Regions from separate parts of the Pantoea sp. SM3640 genome, predicted to be linked through region 1. Evidence: predicted binding sites of a transcription regulator. Region 1 holds the regulator's gene; each other region holds the start of a gene.

Region 1 (6,102 bases):
GATATGACCGGGCTGGATGTCTCGCGTGCGATTCGCCAGCAGTATCAGGGAACGCATCTGCCACCGCTGGTGGCACTGACCGCCAACGTCCTTAAAGACAAAAAAGAGTATTTCGACGCGGGCATGGATGATGTTCTGAGCAAACCGCTGGCAGTGCCGGCGCTGACCGCGATGATCAAAAAGTACTGGGATTATCAGGCAGATTCGGAAGAGGAAACCGCAGAGGTCAGCGATGACAAAACCCGGATGCTGCTGGATGTCGCGATGCTCGAACAGTATATCGAGCTGGTTGGCCCGGGCCTGATTACCCAAAGCCTGACGATGTTTGAAAAGATGATGCCGGACTATCTTGCGGTGCTGGAATCGAATCTGATGGCGCGCGATCAAAAAGGCATTGCTGAAGAGGGGCACAAGATCAAAGGGGCGGCAGGTTCGGTCGGGCTGCAGCGCTTGCAGATGCTGGCGAAACAGATCCAGAGTCCTGAATTACCGGCGTGGTGGGACAACGTTGTTGAATGGATTGACGAGCTGAAGCATGAGTGGCGACATGATGTGCAGGTATTGCGCGACTGGGTGGCAGAGCAGGATAAATCATATCCCGGAAAAAAATGACCCCAGCCGAGGCCGGGGTGCGCGAATACTGCGCCAACACCAGGGAAAACATTGCGGCCGCTATGATTTGAATAATTAATGCAGCCGCAGGGTATTGGTTAACACTGACATCACCTTAGCAAATTCATCTTCTCATGCGACAAGATTCATTAAAATTTGTGATATTGAGCAGCGTTTAAATACAGAAAACATTAATTTGGCAACACAGTCAAGTAAGGAATCATTTTCTCTGCTGCATTGCTGTTATTTTAATCAAATTTGTGGTTTTTGGTATAGTTTTGACGCTGCTCAGCTGCAAAGCAAAGGCTGAGCAGCTGTAAATTAAGCTGGCATTAACCTCTGCCTCTTCAGAGAGGCTAACGCGCTGATATTGCAAGTGACCACCCTGAAATGACACGAATTATCCAAAACGATTTGGAATGATAAAAAAGAATCTAAAACTTTGTCCTGCACTTGCACTGACATCATTGCGCTTAATGAGAGTAAAAAGGGCCACAACAACTCTGAGTAACGCTGTTAAGCGCTGTTTATTTATACGTTATCAGCGTGATTCTGTTTAAGCTTTGGGCGGCTCATCATTCATAAAAAAATAACAGTTAAGAATATCGAATGATTTAAACCGGCGCTTATCACCCATTATTAAGTGTTTATCTGGAAAGATGCTAAGCCGTGGCAATGAATGGAACCGATTCCTTTTTACCGGAAGTCCTTGAACTATTTCGAACTGTTGCAGCATTTTGATGCAAAATGATTGAATAAAGTCTGGAAACCGCCGCAAGGTTTTCAGCGATTTTTATGAAAAAGCTGCTTTTCTGGCAGTGATTACATGAGTGATTAATTAACGTCTGAAACAGGTATGGGAAGATTGCATGAACAAGCATAAAGGAAGCGTCGGACAGCGTATCAGACGTATTATTGGTCGTGTCATGCTGGTATGGCTGGGCGTATGGCTGGCGGGAATTTTGCTCTTTTCGTTCCTGCCGGTACCGTTTTCAGCGGTGATGGCTGAACGACAGATCGGTGCCTTGTTACGCGGTGACTTTAGCTATGTCGCCCATTCTGACTGGGTCGGACATGATGAGATTTCGCCGTGGATGGGGCTGGCCGTTATCGCCTCAGAAGATCAAAAGTTTCCGGACCACTGGGGTTTCGATGTCGCGGCGATTGAATCTGTACTGGATAACAGCGATAGCCGGATGCGTGGTGCCTCCACGCTGTCACAACAGACAGCAAAGAATCTGTTTCTGTGGGATGGCCGCAGCTGGGTGCGCAAAGGTCTGGAAGCGGGGCTGACAGTAGGTATTGAGACAGTCTGGACGAAACGACGTATTCTGACCGTCTATCTTAATATTGCAGAGTTTGGACCGGGTATCTTTGGCGTTGAAGCAGCTTCACAGCGCTACTTCCACAAGCCAGCCAGCCGGCTTACCGCTGCCGATGCCGCCTTACTGGCGGCCGTTCTGCCTAATCCTATCCGTTATCGTGCGGCTGCGCCTTCAGGCTACGTCAGAGAGCGACAGCAGTGGATAATGCGTCAGATGCGCCAGCTTGGCGGGGAAGGCTTCCTGCAGCGTAATAAGCTCGACTAAGACTTAGTCTTCATCAAAGCCTGCTTCAAACAGCTCAATGACCGCTGCCAGCGCCGGGATCTCCTCCGGACCGCTGGCTTCAATCTCTATGTGTCCGCCTTTAGCCGAGTCGAGCATCAGCAGCGCAATTACGCTGCTGGCTTCGGCTTCTGTGCCCGCTTCGTTGCGCAGCAACACTTCGGCATCGAAGCTCTGCACCAGCTCAAACAACTTCATTGCCGGACGGGCATGCATGCCCAGCTTATTTTTGATTTCTACAGTTTGTCTGACGGTCATGATTTGCGCTTTTCCAGCGTGCGATGGCGTGACTGTACATTCTTACCGCGCGAACGGAAGTAATCCGCCAGCTGTTCTGCAATATAAACTGAGCGGTGTTTGCCACCAGTACAGCCAATCGCCACGGTAAGATAGCTACGGTTGTTGGTCTCCAGCATCGGCAGCCAGAGTTCAAGATAGCTGCGTGTCTGGTAGATAAAGTTGTGCACTTCAGTGTGGCGGTCAAGGAAGGCCGCCACCGGACGATCAAGGCCGGTCATCGGGCGCAGCTTAGGATCCCAGTGGGGATTAGGCAGAAAGCGCACGTCAAAGACATAATCAGCGTCAATCGGGATGCCATGTTTGAAGCCAAAGGATTCAAACACCATGGTCAGTTCGCGTTCACGCTTGCCCAGCAGACGGGTACGCAGCATCTCGGCCAGCTCATGTACCGACATCTCTGAGGTGTCGATGATCAAATCGGCACGCGAACGCAGCGGCTCCAGCAGATCGCTCTCTTCATCGATAGCGCTCTCCAGCGACAGATTTTTGCTGGAGAGGGGATGCAGACGGCGCGTATCGCTGTAACGGCGAATCAGGGTATTGCGATCGGCGTCGAGAAACAGCAGCTGAGGTGAAAATGTGTCAGGCAGATTATTCAGCGCGGTTTCAAAAATTTCCGGGGATTCAGGCATGTTACGCACGTCGATGCTGACCGCCGCCGAAATATTGCGTTCCGCCAGCGAATTGGCCAATTCAGGCAGCAGCACGACCGGCAGGTTATCAACGCAGTAGAATCCCATATCTTCCAGCGCACGGAGCGCCACTGACTTCCCCGAGCCTGAACGACCGCTAACGATCATCAGCACCATGACCTTCTCTCCCGTTTTAAAACCGGCACCGGGCCGGTAAAGACGCGTTACTGCTCTGTCTGGACTTCCGTAATAATGGCATAGAGTTCTTCATCACTCTGCGCAGCACGCAGGCGACGGCAAACCGTTTTATCTGCCAGACGTTTTGCCACCAGTGAAAGGGTGTGCAGGTGTGTTTTGCACTGGTCAGCCGGAACCAGCAATGCAAACAGCAGGTCGACCGGCTGGTTGTCGACGGCATCAAACGCAATCGGCTGCTCGAGGCTGATAAATACCCCAACCGCACGCAGCGTATCCTCTTCTAGCTTGCCGTGAGGAATGGCTATTCCGTTACCAATACCGGTACTGCCCATGCGTTCGCGGGTCAGAATCGCTTCGAAAAGCGTCTGGTGCGGCAGGTTGAGCTGCTTAGCGGCCAGTTCGCTGATGATTTCCAGCGCACGTTTTTTGCTCTGGCAGTGTACGCCGCTGCGGGTGCAGTCTGGCGAAAGCACTGTGCTCAATTCCAGTGTAAGGTCGTTGTTCATTATCGTTTCACTTGCGTGTTCACCAGGCCATTCACCACCAGCGCGCTGATATGTGCGACAAACGGCGCTTGCTCAGATGACAAAACGGGGCGGATTATCCGCCCCATCCTGTCGGCTCTGCGCGGCAGGCGCGCGTAGCTAGCGTGAAGGTTAGTGTTTTTTCAGTTTATCTTTGTGTTTGGTCAGCTGACGGGCCAGTTTATCGATCAGCCCGTCAATTGCCGCATACATATCTTCCGCTTCCGACGTGGCGTGCAGCTCGCCACCGTTCACGTGGAGTGTTGCGTCAGCCACCTGCGTGACTTTCTCAACCTTCAGGACAATATAGACCTGATTGATATGTTCAAAATAGTGTTCCAGTTTGGCAAATTTACCGCTGACGAATTCACGTAAAGGTGGCGTGATTTCAACATGTTGCCCGGTCAGGTTCAGCTGCATAGGTCTTCCTTCTCATTTCTTTCAAACCAGCTGTTTACGCTGGTTCGATGGCGGGATGGATAAAGACTCACGATATTTGGCGACGGTACGCCGTGCCACCATGATCCCCTGATCAGATAACATGGAGGTCAGTTTACTGTCGCTCAAGGGTTTGGCTGGATTTTCCGCCGAAATTAATTTCTTCACCAGAGCACGGATCGCGGTAGAGGAGGCTTCACCGCCACCTTCCGTATTAACGTGGCTGGAGAAAAAGTACTTCAGTTCAAAAATGCCACGCGGGCTGTGCAGATATTTCTGCGTGGTCACACGGGAAATGGTCGATTCGTGCATCTCAACAGCCTGGGCGATATCGGCCAGCACCATCGGACGCATAAATTCTTCACCCTGCTCAAAGAACGCCTGCTGCTGCTCAACGATACAGCGCGTGACTTTAAGCAGCGTGTCATTGCGGCTTTCCAGACTCTTAATCAGCCAGCGCGCTTCCTGCAGATTACTGCGAATGAACTGGCTGTCGCTGTCATTGCGCGTTGCACCGCCCATTGCCGCATAGTGCTGGTTGATTTTCAGACGAGGCACGCTGTCGGCATTGAGCTCAACCGTCCAGCGGTTGCCGACCTTACGCACCAGCACATCGGGGATAACATATTCCGGCTCGCCGGTGTTGATGGACTGACCCGGCCGCGGGTCCAGCGACTGAATCAGCAGCATCGCCTCTTTCAGCACCTCTTCTTTGAGGCGCGTGACGCGCATCAGGCTACGGAAGTCGTGATTGGCCAGCAGGTCGAGATGTTCGCTGACAATCAGGCGTGCTTCAGTCAGCATCGGCGTTTCTGGCGCATACTGGGAGAGCTGAACCAGCAGACAGTCACGCAAATCACGTGCGCCCACACCGATCGGGTCAAAGCGCTGGATGCGTTTCAGCACCGCCTCAACCTCATCCGCTTCAAGCTCATCATTGCCGATGCTGTCGAGGATCTCCTCAAGCGAGACGGTGAGATATCCGGTGTCATCGATAGCATCGACGATAGAGGTCGCAATCGCGCGGTCGGTATCGCTGAAAGGCGTCAATTCGACCTGCCACATCAGGTAATCCTGCAGTGACTGCGTGGTTTCGCCCTGATAGACCGGCAACTCATCATCCTGATAATCGGTACCGGTGCCGGAAGGGGTGCCAGCGGTGTAGATTTCATCCCAGGTGGCATCCAGCGGCAGCTCATCAGGCATCTCTTTCTGCTCAAGCGCTTCACGGGTATCCAGCGCTTCGGCTTCTGACGATTCCCGGGAGTCAATCTCGTCATGCAGATCGGTCTGCTCAAGCAGGGGATTACTTTCCAGTGCAAGCTGTAACTCCTGCTGGAGTTCAAGCGTGGAGAGTTGCAGCAGACGAATCGCCTGCTGCAACTGTGGAGTCATTGCCAGCTGTTGGCTGAACCTGAGTTGTAAACCTTGCTTCATAGACAGGATGGTAGTTCCCAGGTAAACATCGGTATTAACGACACCTTATCAGAGTCTGAACTCTTCACCCAAATAAACCCGCTTAACCTGCTCATCCGCAAGAATTTCATTGGGTGTACCATGCGCAATCAGGTGGCCCTGGCTGACGATATAGGCCCGCTCACAGACCGCTAACGTTTCGCGCACGTTATGGTCGGTAATCAAAACGCCGAGGCCGCTGTCACGCAGATGCTCAATGATCTTCTTGATGTCGATAACGGAAATAGGGTCAACACCGGCAAAAGGTTCATCCAGCAGAATAAACTTAGGATTGGCAGCCAGCGCGCGGGCAATCTCAACACGACGTCGTTCACC
Region 2 (6,102 bases), 590 kb from region 1:
TTGCGCTGGGGAAACCGGGCGCAACCCGGCAGGAGATTGAACAGGCCGCCACGCTGGCCTGCGTGCATGACGATATTCTGCGGCTGCCGCAGGGTTATGAAACCGAAGTCGGGGAGCGAGGTGTGATGCTGTCGGGTGGACAGAAGCAGCGTCTTTCAATTGCCCGGGCACTGCTGCTGAACGCAGAAATCCTGATTCTGGACGATGCGCTCTCTGCGGTGGATGGTCGTACCGAGCACGAAATCCTGCATAACCTGCGCATCTGGGGGCAGGGAAAAACACTGATTATCAGCGCGCATCGCCTGTCGGCGCTGACGGAAGCCAGTGAAATCCTGGTGTTACAACAGGGCAGCGTGGCACAGCGTGGCGATCATGACGCGCTGACCACCAGCGCTGGCTGGTATCGTGACATGTACCGTTACCAGCAACTGGAAGCGGCGCTGGATGATGATGAAAATGAGAAAGGAGTGCCGCATGGCTAAGTCTGCCCGCTTGTGGCCCACCCTGAAGCGCCTGCTGAGCTACGGTAAGCCCTGGCGTAAATCCCTGTCGCTGGCGGTAGGCATGCTGTGGATCGCTGCCGCGGCGGAAGTAACCGGTCCGGTGCTGGTCAGCTATTTTATCGATAACCTGGTGGCGAAACATCAGATGCCCTGGGGGCTGGTGGCCGGTCTGGTCATCAGCTTTGTCCTGCTTCAGCTACTGGCCGCCGGGCTGCACTACTGGCAGGCGCTGCTGTTCAATCGCGCCGCCATTGGTGTGGTGCAGCGGTTACGCAGTGACGTGATGAATGCCGCGCTCTGTCAGCCGCTGAGCGCTTTTGATACTCAGCCGGTCGGGCAGATTATTTCGCGCGTGACGAATGACACCGAAGTGATCCGCGATCTTTATGTCACGGTAGTTTCAACCGTACTGCGCAGCGCTGCGCTGGTCGGCGCCATGATGGTGGCGATGTTCAGTCTTGACTGGCGCATGGCGCTGGTAGCAATGATGATCTTCCCGCTGGTACTGATAGTGATGCTCATCTATCAGCGTTACAGCACGCCGATTGCCCGACGGGTTCGCAGCTATCTGGCTGACATCAACAACGGCTTCAACGAAGTGATCAGCGGCATGAGTGTGATTCAGCAGTTTCGTCAGCAGGCGCGATTTGGTGAGCGTATGGGCGAAGCGAGCCGCTCTCACTATCTGGCGCGAATGGAGACGCTGCGTCTCGATGGCTTTCTGCTGCGTCCATTGCTGAGCCTGTTTTCAGCGATGGTGTTGTGCGGGCTGCTGATTCTGTTCAGTTTTTCGGTGCCTGGCGTGTTTGAAGTGGGGGTGCTCTATGCCTTCATTACTTACCTGGGCCGTCTGAATGAGCCACTGATTGAGCTGACCACCCAGCAGTCGATGCTGCAGCAGGCGGTGGTGTCTGGCGAGCGTATCTTCGAGCTGATGGATGCCGCCCAGCAGCAGTATGGTGCCGATCAGCAGCCACTGGCTTCAGGTCGTATTGCCCTGAACAACCTCAGTTTTGCCTACCGTGAAAACCGCGATGTGCTGAGTGATATCAATCTTGACGTCGCACCGCGTGAGTTTGTGGCGCTGGTGGGCCATACCGGCAGTGGCAAAAGTACCCTCGCTAACCTGTTGATGGGTTATTACCCGGTGACGCGCGGCGAAATCCGTATTGATGATCGTCCGATTGGCGACCTGAGCCATGCCGTGCTGCGACGCGGTATCGCGATGGTGCAGCAGGATCCGGTGGTGCTGGCCGATACGCTGCTGGCCAATGTGCGGCTGGGCCGCGACATCAGCGAAGAGGCCGTCTGGACCGTGCTGGAACAGGTGCAGCTGGCACTGCTGGCGCATGCCCTGCCGGAGGGGATTCACACCCGGCTGGGCGAGCAGGGCAATAATCTGTCGGTCGGGCAGAAGCAGCTGCTGGCGCTGGCCCGGGTACTGGTTGATCTGCCGCAGATCCTGATCCTCGACGAGGCGACCGCTAACATCGACTCCGGCACCGAGCAGGCCATTCAGCATACGCTTGCGACGCTACGGCAACACAGCACGCTGGTGGTGATCGCTCACCGCCTCTCAACGATTATCGATGCGGATAAGATTCTGGTGCTGCATCGTGGTCGTGTGGTTGAGCAGGGCACTCATCAGCAACTGCTGGCGCTACAGGGACGTTACTGGCAGATGTATCAGCTGCAACAGGCAGGGGAAGATCTGGCGTCGGGCGTACCTGTAACATCTGAAAGCTGACTTGCACCTTTTTTGCGCAGCTTTATCGGAATAATCTGTATAAATGCACTCCTTTGACGCCTGGAGCACCAAAGGAGTGCAGTCTCAGGCTGCGATCCCTGTCACACACCCATTCTCATTCATATCTTCCTTGAAGCATCCCTTGCTCCGTCTCGCCTGACTCACTGATTAAGGGCACTTTTACACTCTGGCACAGGCTTTGCTTATATCCCTGCGTGTCCATAAACGTTACCTATTTACTCGCTGGAGGGGATCCAATGAAGCTGGTTACCGTCGTAATTAAGCCATTCAAACTGGAGGATGTACGTGAAGCTTTATCCTCTATCGGCATTCAGGGACTGACCGTCTCCGAAGTGAAAGGTTTTGGTCGTCAGAAAGGCCATGCAGAGCTCTATCGTGGCGCAGAGTACAGCGTTAACTTCCTGCCGAAGGTCAAAATTGATATCGCGATTGCCGATGATCAGTTAGACGAAGTGGTGGATGTCATCAGTAAAGCGGCCTACACCGGCAAAATTGGCGACGGTAAAATTTTCGTGGCTGAACTGCAGCGCGTCATCCGTATTCGTACCGGCGAGACCGACGAAGCCGCTCTGTAATTAAGACTCAGTACTGTGATGGGATGGAATAAAAATGAATAAAATTTTCACGAAGCTGGGTCTCACCAGCCTGGCACTGTTACCCTCACTCGCAATGGCTGCGCCTGCCGTTGCGGACAAGGCTGATAACGCATTTATGATGATTTGCACCGCGCTGGTGCTCTTTATGTCAATTCCAGGTATTGCGCTGTTTTACGGCGGTCTGATTCGTGGCAAAAACGTTCTGTCGATGCTGACGCAGGTTGCTGTGACCTTCTCGCTGGTCTGCGTGCTGTGGGTGGTCTACGGCTATTCACTGGCCTTCAGTGAAGGCAATCCCTTCTTTGGCGGCTTTGGCTGGGCCATGCTGAAAAACATTCAGCTCACCGCCGTTATGGGCAGTTTCTATCAGTATATCCACGTAGCATTCCAGGCCTCGTTTGCCTGTATTACCGTGGGCCTGATTGTTGGTGCCATTGCAGAACGCATCCGTTTCTCTGCCGTACTGATCTTCGTCGGTGTCTGGCTGACGCTTTCATATTTACCTATCGCACACATGGTCTGGGCGGGCGGTTTCCTGGCTCAGGATGGCGCTCTGGACTTCGCTGGCGGTACCGTGGTGCACATCAACGCGGCTGTCGCAGGTCTGGTGGGTGCTTATCTGGTGGGCAAACGTGCGGGCTTTGGTAAAGAGGCGTTCAAGCCACATAACCTGCCGATGGTCTTCACCGGCACCGCTATTCTTTATGTTGGCTGGTTTGGCTTTAATGCCGGTTCAGCTTCAGCAGCAAACGAAATCGCCGCACTGGCTTTCCTGAACACCGTGGTGGCAACAGCGGGTGCCGTACTGGCATGGACCTTTGGCGAGTGGGCGGTACGCGGTAAGCCTTCACTGCTGGGTGCCTGCTCAGGCTTTATTGCGGGTCTGGTCGCGATTACACCGGCCTGTGGTTATGTCGGCGTTGGCGGTGCATTAATCATCGGTCTGGTCGGCGGCCTCGCGGGACTGTGGGGCGTCACCACTCTGAAAAAATGGCTGCGTGTCGATGACCCGTGCGATGTATTCGGTGTGCATGGCGTCTGCGGTATTGTCGGCTGTATCCTGACCGGCGTGTTTGCTTCCTCTTCACTGGGCGGCGTCGGCTATGCGCAGGGCGTCACCATGGGCCATCAGGTCTGGGTGCAGCTCTTCAGCGTGGGTCTGACGATTGTCTGGTCCGGCGTTGTCGCTTTCATCGGCTTCAAGCTGGCCGATCTGATTGTCGGACTGCGCGTTCCGGAAGAGCATGAACGTGAAGGTCTGGATGTAAACAGCCACGGCGAGAATGCTTATAACCAGTAATGGACAGGCACTGAAATGAACAATCGGGGGCGAGCAATCGCCCCTTTTTTTATTCTCTTCATTCGCTGCGCTGGCGCATTACCCCTTCCTGAACGGTTGAGGCTACCAGCACACCCTGCTGATTGTAGAACTCGCCGCGGACAAAACCGCGTGCGCCAGAAGCTGAGGTACTGACCACGCTGTAGAGCAGCCATTCAGTGAAGTCGAACGGGCGATGGAACCACATAGAGTGGTCGATTGTGGCGACCTGCATATCCGGCTCTAAAAAGCCTTTGCCATGCGGCTGCAGCGCGACCGGCAGGAAGTTGAGGTCAGAGGCATAGCCGAGCAGGTACTGATGGATACGCAGGTCATCGGGCAGGGGGCCGGTGGCACGGATCCAGACCTGACGCTCCGGTTTATCCACATGTCCACGAAGCGGGTTATGGATCTGCACCGGGCGAATCTCCAGCGGACGTTCAGCAATAAATTTTTCACGTAACTTTTCTGGCAGCAGATGCGCCATTTTCTGCGCCATCGCCTGTTCGGTTAACAGGTTTTCTGGCCCCGCCACCTGGGGCATCGGATTCTGATGCTCAAATCCGCTTTCCGGTGACTGGAAAGAGGCCGTCATATAAAAAATCGGCTGGCCATTCTGAATGGCGCTGACCCTGCGTGCGCTGAAACTTTTGCCATCACGCAGAGTTTCAACATCATAGATAATCGCTTTCTGGCTATCGCCGGGCCGCAAAAAATAGCTGTGAAATGAGTGAATAATGCGATCTTCCGCGACGGTTTGCTTCGCGGCATACAGTGCCTGACCCACCACCTGACCGCCAAACACCTGGCGCAGTCCCAGATCTTCGCTCTGGCCGCGATATAAACCCTCTTCCAGTTTTTCCAGATTCAATAAATTCAGCAGATTTTGCAGTGCCTGACTCATGGCGCATTCCTCAATATAGTGACCCGCTCAGTGTGAAAGATCGGACCAGTTGACGTCAATCTGACTTTCCGCTTTGCCTGTGCCAGGCAAAATTTCATTTTTGTGCCAATATTAAGCACATACGGCGAGTGAAGCGCTGTAAGCAGGATTCGCTGCCGACAATCATTTTGATCAAATGGAGACGACATCAATGAAACTCAGGCATGTGTTCAGTGGGGTAGTTATTGCGGTTGCTGTTGCGGGATGTGCCGACAAGAGTAAACCAGTGCCAACACCAACGCTGGGTTCTGCAGTTGCAGGACAGACGGCCGCGATTGCGCAGCCAAACGTAAGTGGTTCAGTCTTTATCCGCCAGCGCATTGCGCTGCCGCCGGATGCGGTATTAACCGTGACGCTTTCTGATGCCTCTGTATCCGACGCGCCATCAAAAGTGCTGTCGCAGCGCGTGGTGCGTACTGAAGGCAAACAGGCACCGTTCCAGTTTGTATTACCGTTTAACCCGGCCGACATTCAGCCCAACGCGCGCATTCTGTTAAGCGCAGCCATCTCAATTGATGGCAAGCTGGCCTTTGTCACTGAAGGGGTGAAGCCGGTCATCAACCAGGGCGGCACTAAAGCTGAACTGCTGCTGGTACCGGTACCGTCAGTAGCGATGCCAACTCAGCCAGGCGCAGCGACGACTGTTCCGTCGACGTCACCCACTCAGGTGACGCCATCGGCTGCTGTTCCGGCACCAACCCATATTTAATTTATCGGGGCGACGTTGTCGCCCCTTTTTCCTGCCTGAAATCCCAGCGATAAGTTTCAAGATCGAGCTGTCCCTCATTACTGACCTCTATACCTTCCGCTTCCAGCGCATCCCGCTGCCGCAACAGACTGTCGCCCTGCAGTGAGATAGTACCGTGACGATTGACGACACGATGCCAGGGAAGCGTGGTGCCTTCTGGTAACCGGCTCAGCACGCCGCCCACCTGACGTGCCGCGCGCGGGGAACCCGCCAGTCGCGCAACGTC
Region 3 (6,102 bases), 440 kb from region 1:
CGCCCGTTGCAGCGTCTGAATTGAAACATCACCTAATCTCATGCCTGATATACTCCTGCGACTTCCAGCCGGTCATCCAGCGGAAACGCCATCAGCGGCGCAGCCATTTCCGCAATGCGTGAAAGCTGGATCAGCAGCTCAGCGCGACGTGCCTCATCCAGTTCCAGTTGCAGGATCTGCTCCATATGGCCGATGTAGCTGGCCCACTCTTGTTGATTCATGATTCGCTCCTGTTAAAAACCGGCAGCGCTGCCGTTACTACGTGGGTCGCTTGCGCCCTCAAACATGCCGTTGCTGTGACGCACAATCGCGCCCGCATGGCCTACGGATTCGCTGAAGTCCGGCAGCCGTTCCACCTCATGTCCCCACAGACGCAGCATCAATACCGTTTCGTCGTCAAAGCGGCCTTCCAGTTTCAGCGAGTCGGACGATTGCCCCCAGGTCCGGCCCAGCAGCCAGCGCGGCGCACTGACCGCCTGCTGTAACGGCAGCCCCTGAATCACATGGCGGGTGAAAATCGCCGCCTGGGTCTGCGGCTGCCCATCTCCGCCCATCGCGCCATACACCATTGTCCGGCCATCTTTCAGCCGTGCGGCGGCGGGATTGAGGGTATGGAACGGCTGCTTACCGGGCGCGAGCGCCAGCAGATGGTCAGGGTCGAGGCTGAACGCAGCGCCCCGGTTCTGCCAGGTGATGCCCGTGCCAGGCAGCACCACACCGCTGCCAAACTCGTGGTAAATGCTCTGAATAAAGGAAACAGCCAGACCGCTGCTGTCCATCACGCCCATCCAGACCGTATCGCCCGGTCCGCGTCCGCTGCCCCAGGCGGCGGCCTCGCCATCGGCGATCTGGCTGGCGAGCGTATCGAGATGATCGCTATCCAGCAGCGCCTGCACATCTTCGGTGATGTGACGCGGATCGGTGATGTGTTTGTCGCGTAGCGCAAAGGCTTTTTTGGTGGCTTCCACGATGCGGTGCACCGTCTGCGCGTCGTCAGCCTCCGTCATCTCCAGCCGATCGGTGATGCCGAGGATCGCCAGCGACACGACGCCCTGGGTTGGCGGAGCGATATTCCAGATGTCGCCTTCGCTGTGGGCGAGATGCAGCGGCGTTGTGCGACGAGCGTAATGCTGCTGCAGATCGGCCAGCGTCACCGGCATGCCCAGCGTCGCCATCTCACCGGCCATATGGTGAGCCAGCGGGCCGCGATAAAAGCTGTCGAGTCCCTCTTCGGTGAGCTGGCTCAGGGTGTTCGCCAGCGCGGGCTGGGTAAAACGGCTGCCCGGCTGCGGCACATCGCCGTCGGGCATAAAATGGGCACGAAAGCCGGGCTGATGCTGCAACTCACTGAGGAAGTTCGTGGTCGCGGCGGTCTGTGAGGCGGTCACCGGAATCCCGTCGGCGGCGTAGCGAATCGCATCCCGCAGCAGACGGGCCAGCGGCAGTGGCGGGGTGCCCATCTCTGCAGAGAGCGTCAGTGCCTCCTGCCAGCCGCTGACCGTACCGGCCACCGTCAGCGCCGCTTTCGGCCCGCGATGTGGGATCTTCGGGTGATCGGCGTAAAAATCGCGGTGAGCCAGTGAACCGGCTGCGCCGCTGGCGTCGATAGCGACCGGATCGCCGCCAGGCGGCAGAATCAGCCAGAAGCCATCGCCGCCCAGTCCGTTCATGTGCGGATAGACCACGGCGATTGTTGCGGCAGCAGCCACCATCGCTTCAATGGCATTACCGCCATCGCGCAGCACCGCGAGCGCACTTTCACTCGCCAGATGGTGTGGCGTCACCGCCATCCCCTGCGGGGCCATATTGCTTTGAATCATCTTTTTCTCGTTATCCGGGTGACAGAACCCATAACAAAGCAAGAGCTGTTCCAGTTTTCATGCTCAGCTGACAATGCGCCGGTTAACCTGGCGTAAATTGTGCTAGCTTCTGCTGAAACAAAAGTTACAGGACGCCTTATGAAACAGCTTGATGAACGACTCAGAAGTCACTATCCCCAGCTCTCTCCGCAGGAGCAGCGTATTGCCGACTTCGTGTTTGACCACTTCGATGACCTGATCAGCTACAACAGCGCCGAGCTGGCGCGGCTCAGTGGCGTGTCGAAAGCCACGGTCAGTCGACTGTTTAAGCGTCTGGGCTATGAGAAGTACAAGGATATGCGTGATGAGCTTCGCATCCTGCGGCAGAGCGGCATGCCGCTGACCGATAACCGTGATGCGGTGCAGGGCAATACGCTGCTGGCGCGCCACTACAAGCAGGAGATGGCTAATCTGACGCAGTGGGTAAACAGCCTGGATGCCCGACACTTTAATGAGGTGATTCAGCAGCTGGCGCAGGCTAAGCGCGTGTTTATCATCGGCATGCGCAACGCCTATCCGGTGGCGCTCCATCTGCGCCAGCAGCTGGTGCAGGCGCGTTCACAGGTGCATATCCTGCCGCAGCCGGGCCAGACGCTGGCTGAGGAGCTGGTGGATATCACGCCGGACGACATGGTGATCGTGATGGCGTTTCGTCGTCGTGCGCGCATCATTCGTCCGCTGATGCAGCAGCTGCAGGCTGCCGGTGTCCCGATGCTGGCACTGTGTGAGCCGCAGGCGCAGACGGTGATTGCGCTGGCGCGCTGGCAGCTCTGTACGCCACTCGACAGTGTTTCCGCCTTCGACAGCTACAGTGCCGCCATGAGTCTGGTTAATCTGATCGCCAATGCGCTGCTGCATGAAATGCTGGCACAGGGACGTCAGCGTATTCATCAGATCGCCGACCTTTACCAGCAGTTTGACGAGCTGGAGCACCGTTAACAGGCACCGTTTTGGTGCTTTGCCCCATTTCAGATCACCACTTCCCCGGCGTGATTGCCCCGATTACGCCGGATTTCCGTTGAACTCTCTGCCGCTTAACCCTTTTTCTGTTGCTATCCGGATTGGCACATTAGTTGCAGATTGCTTGTTAAAGAATCTTTTGTTTCACGTTAATCTCACCGGGGTGCATAATGAAAAAAGCTTTGATGGCGGTAGCGACAGCGGCATTACTGATGGCACAAACGGGCAGCGCGCTGGCCGATCAACTGCAGGATATCCAGAAGCGCGGCGTCATCCGTGTTGCCGTGCCGCAGGATTTTCCACCGTTTGGCTCGGTCGGCACTGACCTGCAGCCGCAGGGATATGACATCGACACGGCAAAATACCTGGCGAAACAGATGAAACTTAAGTTGCAGCTGGTGCCGGTCAGCAGTGCCAACCGCGTGCCTTATCTGCAAACCGACAAGGTCGATCTGGTTATCTCCAGCATGGGTAAAAACGCCGAGCGTGAGAAAGTGATCGACTTCACCCGTGCCTATGCGCCGTTCTTCCTGGGCGTCTTCGGTCCGAAGGGCGATGAAATCAAAGCGGCGTCGGCTCTGAGCGGCAAGTCGATTGGCGTCACGCGCGGTGCGGTAGAAGATATGGTGCTCAGCGAAGTGGCCCCGAAAGATGCGCAGGTGAAACGCTACGAAGATAACAACACCACGTTGTCTGCGTATCTTTCTGGTCAGGTGCAGTATGTCGCAACCGGTAACCTGGTCGTCGCCGCGATTGCGCGCCAGAATCCGGCCAAAGCGCCTGTGGCGCAGTTTATGCTGAAAGATTCACCCTGCTATATCGGCCTGAAAAAAGATGAGCCTGCATTGAAAGCGAAAGTGAATGAGCTGATTGAGCAGGGCATTAAAGACGGCACGCTGAATAAACTCTCTGAAGAGTGGCTGAAAGCACCGCTGCCTGCGAACCTCGGCGCCTGAGGACGGATTCATGATCGGGCAACTTAACTTTCCCGCCCTGTGGCCCTACTGGCCGGAGCTGCTCTCCGGTCTGTGGGTCACCATCCAGCTGACGGTGCTGGCGACCACCGGTGGCGTGGCGCTCGGCATTGCGGGTGCGGCGCTGCGTAGCGGCAAACCGAGCTGGATGAGCCGTCTGTGGGGCATCTATGTCGAGCTGATCCGCAATACGCCGTTTGTGGTGCAACTGTTCTTTATCGTTTTCGGTCTGCCTGCGCTTGGGCTGAAACTCACTGCGGGTGAGGCGGCACTGCTGGCGATGCTGATTAACCTTGGCGCCTACAGCACCGAGATTATCCGCGCCGGGATTCAGGTGACGCCCAAAGGGCAGTGGGAAGCGGGACGGGTGCTGGGATTAACCCGCAGCCAGACTTTTCTGCGGGTCGTGCTGCCGCCTGCGCTGCAGCGCATTTATCCGGCGCTGGTGAGTCAGTGCATCATCGTGATGCTGGGCTCGTCGGTGGTGTCGCAGGTCTCCTATGAGGAACTGACCTTCGCCGCCAACCTGATCCAGTCGCGCACCTTCTTAAGTTTTGAGGTCTATCTGGTGACCACGCTGATCTACCTGGCGTTGTCGATTGCGATGCGCCATCTGCTGCTGGCGATTGGCCGTAAATGGTTTGGAGTGCAGCCATCATGATGACGACCTTTACCGACTGGGACATCCTGCGCAACCTGCTGCTGGCGGCGCGCTGGACCCTGTTACTGTCGCTGGTGGCCTTTATTGGCGGCACGCTGGTGACGCTGCCGCTGCTGTTTATGCGCCTGCTGCAGCGTAAATGGCTGACGCGCCTGATACGCGGTTACACCGCGCTGTTTCAGGGCACACCGCTGCTGATGCAGCTGTTCCTGGCATTTTTCGGCGTCGGCCTGTTTGGGATCGATGTCGCCCCCTGGACCGCCGCCTCACTGGCGCTGACCTTCTACACCAGCGCCTTTCTGGTGGACATCTGGTACGGCAGCATCCGCGCCCTGCCGAAAGGGCAGTGGGAAGCGTCGCGCTGCCTCGGCCTGACCTTTGGTCAGACGCTGTGGCGGGTGGTGGCACCGCAGGCGATCCGCATCGGTATCGCCCCGACAGTGGGATTCGCCGTGCAGGTGATCAAGGGCACCGCGCTGGCGTCAATTATCGGCTTCATCGAGCTGACCAAGGCGGGCACCATTCTCAACAACGTGACCTATCAGCCGTTTAAAGTCTTTGGGCTGGTGGCGCTGGGCTACTTCCTGATGTGTTATCCGCTGTCTCGCTACAGCCAGTATCTGGAGAAAAAATTCAATGCCGCTCATCACCATTAATCAGGTGCAAAAATATTACGGCGACAACCATGTGTTGAAAGGCGTGGATCTGGATATCGACATGGGCGAGGTGATCTCGATCATCGGTCGCAGCGGATCGGGTAAAAGCACGCTGCTGCGCTGTATGAACGGGCTGGAAGGCTATCAGGAGGGCAGCATCAAGCTCGGCGGGATGACGATCACCGACCGCGATTCGCAGGCGCGTGAAATCAGCCGCTCGGTCGGTATGGTGTTTCAGAGCTTCAACCTGTTCCCGCACATGACAGCGCTGGAGAACGTCATGCTGGCACCGCGCCGCGTGCTGAAGAAAAGCGAGGCCGAGTGCCGGGCGCTGGCGGCACAGATGCTGGAGAAGGTCGGACTGGGCGAACGCCTTAACTACTATCCTGCCAGCCTCTCCGGCGGGCAGCAGCAGCGCGTGGCGATCGCCCGTGCGCTGGCGATGACGCCGAAAGTTTTACTCTGTGATGAGATTACCTCCGCGCTCGATCCTGAACTGGTGGGCGAAGTGCTCAAGGTTCTGGAGCAGCTGGCGGCAGAGGGCATGACGCTGATCCTCGTCACCCATGAAATGAACTTCGCCCGCGACGTGGGCGATCGGGTGGTCTTTATGCATCAGGGGCGCGTCTGGGAGCAGGGCGACAGTAAAACGCTGTTCGCCCAGCCGCAGACGGCGGAGCTGAAGCAGTTTATTTCTTCGGTTCGTCTCTGAGTCTTAGAAAAGGAAATGATGATGGATATAACAAAATTCCCGCAACTCAATCCGCCACAGCGTTTGCTGATGGGACCGGGGCCGATCAACGCCGATCCCCGTGTGCTGCGCGCCATGTCGAGTCAGCTGCTAGGTCAGTACGATCCTGCGATGACCCACTACATGAACGAAGTGATGGCGCTCTATCGCGGCGTGTTCCGCACCGAAAACCGCTGGACGCTGCTGATTGATGGCACGTCACGTGCCGGTATCGAAGCGATTCTGCTGTCGTCTATTCGCC
Region 4 (6,102 bases), 470 kb from region 1:
CCGGACCAGTGAAGACGGGTTAAGGCTGTCTCGGTTTCCGGATGCAGAATCTTCGCTTCCACCCCCAGCTCACGGGCCGCCACCTGCAGGAAGTAACGTGCCAGACGCGGGATGTCCTCACGACGCTCACGCAGCGGTGGCAGATGCACGCGAATCACATTCAGGCGGTGGAAAAGGTCCTCACGGAACTTGCCTTCCTGCACGCGTAATTCCAGATTCTGGTGGGTTGCGGCGATAATACGTACATCCACTTTCACTGGCGCATAACCACCAACGCGATAGAACTGGCCATCGGCCAGCACGCGCAGCAGACGGGTCTGCACATCCAGCGGCATATCACCGATCTCATCCAGAAACAGCGTGCCGCCATCCGCCTGCTCAAAACGGCCCTGACGGATCTGGTTGGCGCCGGTAAAGGCACCTTTCTCGTGACCGAACAGTTCGGATTCAATCAAATCTTTGGGAATCGCCGCCATGTTAAGCGCGATGAAAGGCGCTTTGGTACGCGGACTATGGCGATGCAGCGCATGAGCTACCAGCTCTTTACCGGTTCCTGACTCACCGTTGATCAGCACACTGATCGACGAGCGCGATAACCGGCCGATGATACGAAACACATCCTGCATCGCTGGCGCTTCACCAATGATATCGGTGGTGGGTCCGCTGACCGGCTGATTTCGCGGCTGCTGCTGTTCCTGATAGTGACTGATGGCTCGCTCGACCAGCGCCACCGCTTCGTCAATATCAAACGGTTTAGGCAGGTAATCAAAGGCACCCTGCTGATAGGCGCTGACAGCGGCGTCCAGATCCGAATGCGCCGTCATTATGATGACCGGAAGCATCGGATGACGCTGCTTAATCTGTTTCAGCAGCGCCAGGCCATCCATACCGGGCATGCGAATATCTGACAGTAAAACGTCCGGGGTCTTGGTTGAGAGGGCATCCAGCACCTCGCTTGCGCTGTCAAAGGTCGCACAGCTCAAACCGGCTCCAGTGAGCGCGCGTTCAAGCACCCAGCGGATGGAGCTATCGTCATCGACGATCCAGACTATCCCTCGTTGCATAGAAACCTCACTGGCGAATAGGCAGGTAAACCGAAAATTCGGTGTGTCCCGGCCAACTGTTAAATTCTATTTTTCCTGAATGTTGATCAATCAGGCTACGGGCGATGGAGAGGCCTAAACCGGTTCCGCCTTCACGTCCGCTGACCATCGGATAAAACAGCGTATCCTGCAGCTGGGCCGGAATGCCGGGGCCATCATCTTCAATATCAATACGTGCCACCAGGCGATAACGCGTGCCGTGCAGCGTCAACTGGAAAGCAGTGCGGGTGCGGATAACAATGGTGCCACCGTCGTCGCCCAGCGCCTGAAGTGCGTTGCGAACTACGTTAAGCAGCACCTGTTCAATCTGGTCGGGGTCATGCGGCAGTTCCGGCAGGCTGGGGTCGTAATCCCGTACCAGCGAAACATTCTCCGGCAGCTCCATCGACACCAGATTGACCACCCGTTCGGCCACCTGATGAATGCTCTGCGTGATGTGCATGCCTGGCTGCTGCGGACCTAACAGACGATCCACCAGATTTCGCAACCGGTCGGCCTGTTCAATAATCACTTTGGTGTATTCATTCAGTGACGGATCGGGCAGGGCGCGGGATAGAAGCTGTGCCGCGCCGCGTAATCCGCCCAACGGATTTTTAATCTCATGTGCCAGACCGCGAACCAGATCGCGAGCGGCGACCTGCTGCGCGTGCTGTAACTGCTCCTGACTGAGGCGACGCTGATTATCCATCGGCGCCATTTCCATCAGGATTAAGCCATCGGGTAACCGCTGGGCGGTCAGCGACATAATATGTGCGCGACCATCTACCACCAGCGTGACCTCACTGTCAGTAAATCCCTGGCCAGCCTCAAGACTCTCGCGCATCACCTCAATATTCAGCGAAAAGTAGCCGGTTAATTCCGGTAATGGTGTGCCGAACAATTTGCGTGAGCTTTGCGCCAGTAATTGCTGCGCCGCCGGATTGGCGTAATGAATAACCAGATCGTTATCCACTAACAAAATACTGTTGATTAACGCGTTGAGAATCTGCCCTGCATCGGGCAGAGAGCCAGTTGCCATACAACGTTCCTCTGCACCAGTCAGGTGCATTTTAGTCTTTAAGCCGAAAAGAGGGCGAATGAACGGTGAATTCGCGGAGAAAAAAGCCCATCCGAAGATGGGCTAAAAGTTTCCACGGCAACAAAAACGTCTGACCAGTTAAACGCTGTAGTAAAGCTCGAACTCAACCGGGTGTGGCGTCATGCGAACGCGATCCATCTCTGCTTTACGCAGTTCGATGTAAGCATCGATCGATTCGTCTGTGAATACACCGCCACGAGTCAGGAACTCGCGGTCTTCGTTCAGTGCATTCAGCGCTTCTTCCAGCGAGCCTGCAACTTTTGGAATCTCAGCTTCTTCTTCCGGTGGCAGGTCATACAGGTTCTTATCCATCGCGTCGCCAGGATGGATTTTGTTGATGATGCCATCCAGGCCAGCCATCAGCAGAGCGGTGAACGCCAGGTATGGGTTAGCGGCTGGATCCGGGAAGCGCGCTTCGATACGACGAGCTTTCGGGCTGGCAACAACCGGGATACGGATTGAGGCAGAACGGTTACGGGCAGAGTAAGCCAGCATAACCGGTGCTTCATAACCTGGGACCAGACGCTTGTAAGAGTTGGTTGTCGGGTTCGCCAGGGCGTTGATCGCTTTCGCGTGCTTGATGATACCGCCGATGTAGAACAGCGCCATTTCAGACAGGCCGCCGTACTTATCGCCGGCAAACAGGTTCTGGCCACCTTTAGAGAGTGACATGTGGCAGTGCATGCCTGAACCGTTGTCGCCAAACATTGGCTTCGGCATAAAGGTCGCCGTTTTGCCGTAAGCGTGCGCAACGTTGTGGACGACATATTTGTAGATCTGAATTTCGTCCGCTTTTTTGGTCATGGTGTTGAAGCGGGTTGCCACTTCGTTCTGACCTGCGGTCGCCACTTCGTGGTGATGCGCTTCAACAACCAGACCCATCTGCTCCATGGTCAGACACATGGCAGAACGGATGTCCTGTGATGAGTCAACCGGTGGAACCGGGAAGTAGCCGCCTTTCAGACCCGGACGGTGACCTTTGTTACCGCCTTCGTACTCTTTACCGGTGTTCCATGCCGCTTCGATATCGTCGATAGCCACATGTGAGCCGGACGTTGATGAACCGAAACGGATGTCATCGAACAGGAAGAATTCGGGTTCTGGTCCAAACAGCACGGTGTCCGCGATGCCGGAAGAGCGCAGGTAATCTTCAGCGCGCTTGGCGATAGAGCGTGGATCGCGATCGTAGCCCTGCATGGTGCCTGGCTCAAGAATGTCACAACGGATGATCAGCGTAGAATCTTCGAAGAAAGGATCCATGACTGCCGTAGTGGCGTCAGGCATCAGCACCATGTCTGATTCGTTAATGCCTTTCCAGCCGCCAATAGACGAACCATCGAACATTTTGCCTTCTTCGAAGAAGTCAGCGTTAACCTGGTGAGCAGGGATCGTAACGTGCTGTTCTTTACCTTTGGTATCGGTAAAACGCAGGTCAACAAACTTAACTTCATGCTCGTTCATCATCGAGAGAACGTGTTCAGCGGACATACTCAACTCTCCTGGAAATGGTCTTTCATTATCTACATGGCGAGGAAACGTCGTTTCCGGAATCCATTGCGGGAAAACACCTCCCTGACCAACTTCACCCGGCACGCTCTTCAACCGACATCTGTCTGGCGTTTACGCTTGATTTAGATAAAGCGAATTCTGTGCCAACTTTTTTGATGTTGCTTAAATCGCCTTGTGATGCACCTTTTTGTCATAAAGCGCCTGCACCACAATGGTCTTAATGCACCATTGTGGTGCTTAGCGGTGATTTTTTAGCACTATTTTGGTGCGCAGGACCAACTTAGTGCATTTTCTGCACCGGGAACAGGGCAAATTTGCGCCGATGCAATAAACTTTCAGTGAAAAGTGTGATCCTGTTCAGTCTTCCGCTTAATCCGTGTACAATACCGCGCTATTTCTAATGCCTGAGGCAAAGCTGTGATCGAAAATTTGCGTAACATCGCCATCATCGCGCACGTTGACCATGGAAAGACCACCCTGGTTGACAAACTGCTGCAACAATCCGGTACTTTTGATGCCCGTACCGAAGCAACCGAGCGCGTGATGGACTCCAATGATTTGGAGAAAGAGCGTGGGATTACCATCCTCGCAAAAAACACCGCCATTAAGTGGAATGACTACCGTATCAACATCGTTGATACCCCAGGACACGCCGACTTCGGTGGTGAAGTTGAGCGCGTCATGTCCATGGTGGACTCGGTGCTGCTGGTTGTAGATGCGATGGATGGCCCTATGCCGCAAACCCGCTTTGTGACCAAAAAAGCGTTCGCGCATGGTCTGAAGCCGATTGTGGTTATCAACAAAGTAGACCGCCCTGGTGCGCGTCCGGATTGGGTTGTGGATCAGGTATTTGACCTGTTCGTAAACCTGGATGCCACTGACGAGCAGCTCGACTTCCCTATCATTTTCGCCTCTGCGCTGAATGGTATTGCGGGTCTTGAGCACACCGACATGGCTGACGATATGACCCCGCTGTATCAGGCTATCGTTGATCACGTTGCGCCTCCGCAGGTTGAGGCTGATGCCCCACTGCAGATGCAAATCTCTCAGCTGGACTACAACAACTACCTGGGCGTGATCGGCATCGGCCGTATCAAGCGCGGTAAAGTTAAGCCTAACCAGCAAGTCACTATCATCGATAGCGAAGGCAAAACCCGTAACGCTAAAGTCGGTAAAGTCCTGACTCATCTGGGTCTTGAGCGTATCGATAGCGATCTGGCAGAAGCGGGCGATATCATTGCTATCACCGGTCTGGGCGAGCTGAACATCTCCGACACTATCTGTGACACGCAGAATGTGGAAGCGTTGCCAGCACTGAGCGTCGATGAACCAACTGTAACCATGTTCTTTAACGTCAACACCTCACCGTTCTGCGGTAAAGAAGGTAAGTACGTGACTTCACGTCAGATCCTTGAGCGTCTGAACAAAGAACTGGTTCACAACGTAGCACTGCGTGTTGAAGAAACTGAAGATTCTGACGCCTTCCGCGTATCAGGTCGTGGTGAACTTCACCTGTCAGTCCTGATCGAAAACATGCGTCGTGAAGGTTTCGAGCTGGCGGTATCCCGTCCGAAAGTTATCTTCCGTGAAATCGATGGCCGTAAACAAGAGCCATTTGAGAACGTTACGCTGGATATCGAAGAGACGCATCAGGGTTCCGTTATGCAAGCCATGGGTGAGCGTAAAGGCGATCTGAAAAACATGGATCCGGATGGCAAAGGCCGCGTACGTCTCGACTACGTGATCCCAAGCCGTGGCCTGATTGGCTTCCGTAACGAATTCATGACCATGACGTCCGGTACCGGTCTGCTCTACTCTACCTTCAGCCACTACGACGATATTCGTCCAGGCGAAGTGGGCCAGCGTCAGAACGGCGTACTGATCTCTAATGGTCAGGGTAAAGCCGTCGCGTTCGCCCTGTTCGGTCTGCAGGATCGCGGTAAGCTGTTCCTGGGTCACGGTGCAGAAGTCTATGAAGGCCAGATCATCGGTATTCACAGCCGTTCTAACGACCTGACCGTAAACTGTCTGACCGGTAAGAAGCTGACCAACATGCGTGCTTCCGGTACTGATGAAGCAACGACCCTGGTTCCACCGCAGAAAATGACACTGGAACAGGCTATCGAGTTCATCGATGATGACGAACTGGTAGAAGTAACACCACTGTCAGTGCGTATCCGTAAACGTCACCTGACTGAAAACGACCGTAAACGTGCTTCACGTGGTCCTAAAGACGCATAAGTGCGCCTTTAACTGATAAAAAGCCCCGCATGCGGGGCTTTTTTTTGCCTGAAATTCCGGCTTCTCCAGTCGGGCCAGTAAATATCTGGGTGCGTTCTATCCACCTTCTGGCGTTTACGCTTTTCTCTCCACGCGTGCCTGTTCAGCCTGCACTTTTGCCGCTAGAGTGAA

The links. Region 1 encodes sigma-54, which starts transcription at its own class of promoters, with help from an activator protein. Its sites were predicted from a motif close to GTTGGCACANNTTTCGCTNT; they were not measured.
Positions count from the first base shown of each region.
Region 2: the regulator sigma-54 is predicted to act here: its motif matches at 2,437-2,456, upstream of glnK (P-II family nitrogen regulator).
Region 3: the regulator sigma-54 is predicted to act here: its motif matches at 1,856-1,875, upstream of IV493_RS14075 (gamma-glutamyltransferase family protein).
Region 4: the regulator sigma-54 is predicted to act here: its motif matches at 3,819-3,838, upstream of glnA (glutamate--ammonia ligase).

Region 1 covers NZ_CP064872.1:3,441,120-3,447,221, reverse strand. The annotation lists gene arcB (aerobic respiration two-component sensor histidine kinase ArcB) at 1-612, shown strand, start outside; gene mtgA (monofunctional biosynthetic peptidoglycan transglycosylase) at 1,482-2,201, shown strand; gene npr (PTS phosphocarrier protein NPr) at 2,205-2,477, opposite strand; gene rapZ (RNase adapter RapZ) at 2,474-3,328, opposite strand; gene ptsN (PTS IIA-like nitrogen regulatory protein PtsN) at 3,376-3,855, opposite strand; gene hpf (ribosome hibernation promoting factor) at 4,006-4,293, opposite strand; gene rpoN (RNA polymerase factor sigma-54) at 4,315-5,748, opposite strand; gene lptB (LPS export ABC transporter ATP-binding protein) at 5,797-6,102, opposite strand, start outside.
Region 2 covers NZ_CP064872.1:2,851,280-2,857,381, reverse strand. The annotation lists gene IV493_RS13395 (SmdA family multidrug ABC transporter permease/ATP-binding protein) at 1-482, shown strand, start outside; gene IV493_RS13390 (SmdB family multidrug efflux ABC transporter permease/ATP-binding protein) at 475-2,250, shown strand; gene glnK (P-II family nitrogen regulator) at 2,508-2,846, shown strand; gene amtB (ammonium transporter AmtB) at 2,881-4,167, shown strand; gene tesB (acyl-CoA thioesterase II) at 4,226-5,089, opposite strand; gene IV493_RS13370 (YbaY family lipoprotein) at 5,280-5,837, shown strand; gene IV493_RS13365 (MGMT family protein) at 5,839-6,102, opposite strand, start outside.
Region 3 covers NZ_CP064872.1:2,997,416-3,003,517, reverse strand. The annotation lists gene IV493_RS14085 (AtzE family amidohydrolase) at 1-42, opposite strand, end outside; gene hpxX (oxalurate catabolism protein HpxX) at 39-221, opposite strand; gene IV493_RS14075 (gamma-glutamyltransferase family protein) at 234-1,820, opposite strand; gene hpxU (MurR/RpiR family transcriptional regulator HpxU) at 1,959-2,798, shown strand; gene IV493_RS14065 (transporter substrate-binding domain-containing protein) at 2,990-3,775, shown strand; gene IV493_RS14060 (amino acid ABC transporter permease) at 3,786-4,454, shown strand; gene IV493_RS14055 (amino acid ABC transporter permease) at 4,454-5,110, shown strand; gene IV493_RS14050 (amino acid ABC transporter ATP-binding protein) at 5,091-5,822, shown strand; gene IV493_RS14045 (alanine--glyoxylate aminotransferase family protein) at 5,844-6,102, shown strand, end outside.
Region 4 covers NZ_CP064872.1:3,909,253-3,915,354, forward strand. The annotation lists gene glnG (nitrogen regulation protein NR(I)) at 1-1,064, opposite strand, end outside; gene glnL (nitrogen regulation protein NR(II)) at 1,072-2,121, opposite strand; gene glnA (glutamate--ammonia ligase) at 2,260-3,669, opposite strand; gene typA (ribosome-dependent GTPase TypA) at 4,108-5,931, shown strand.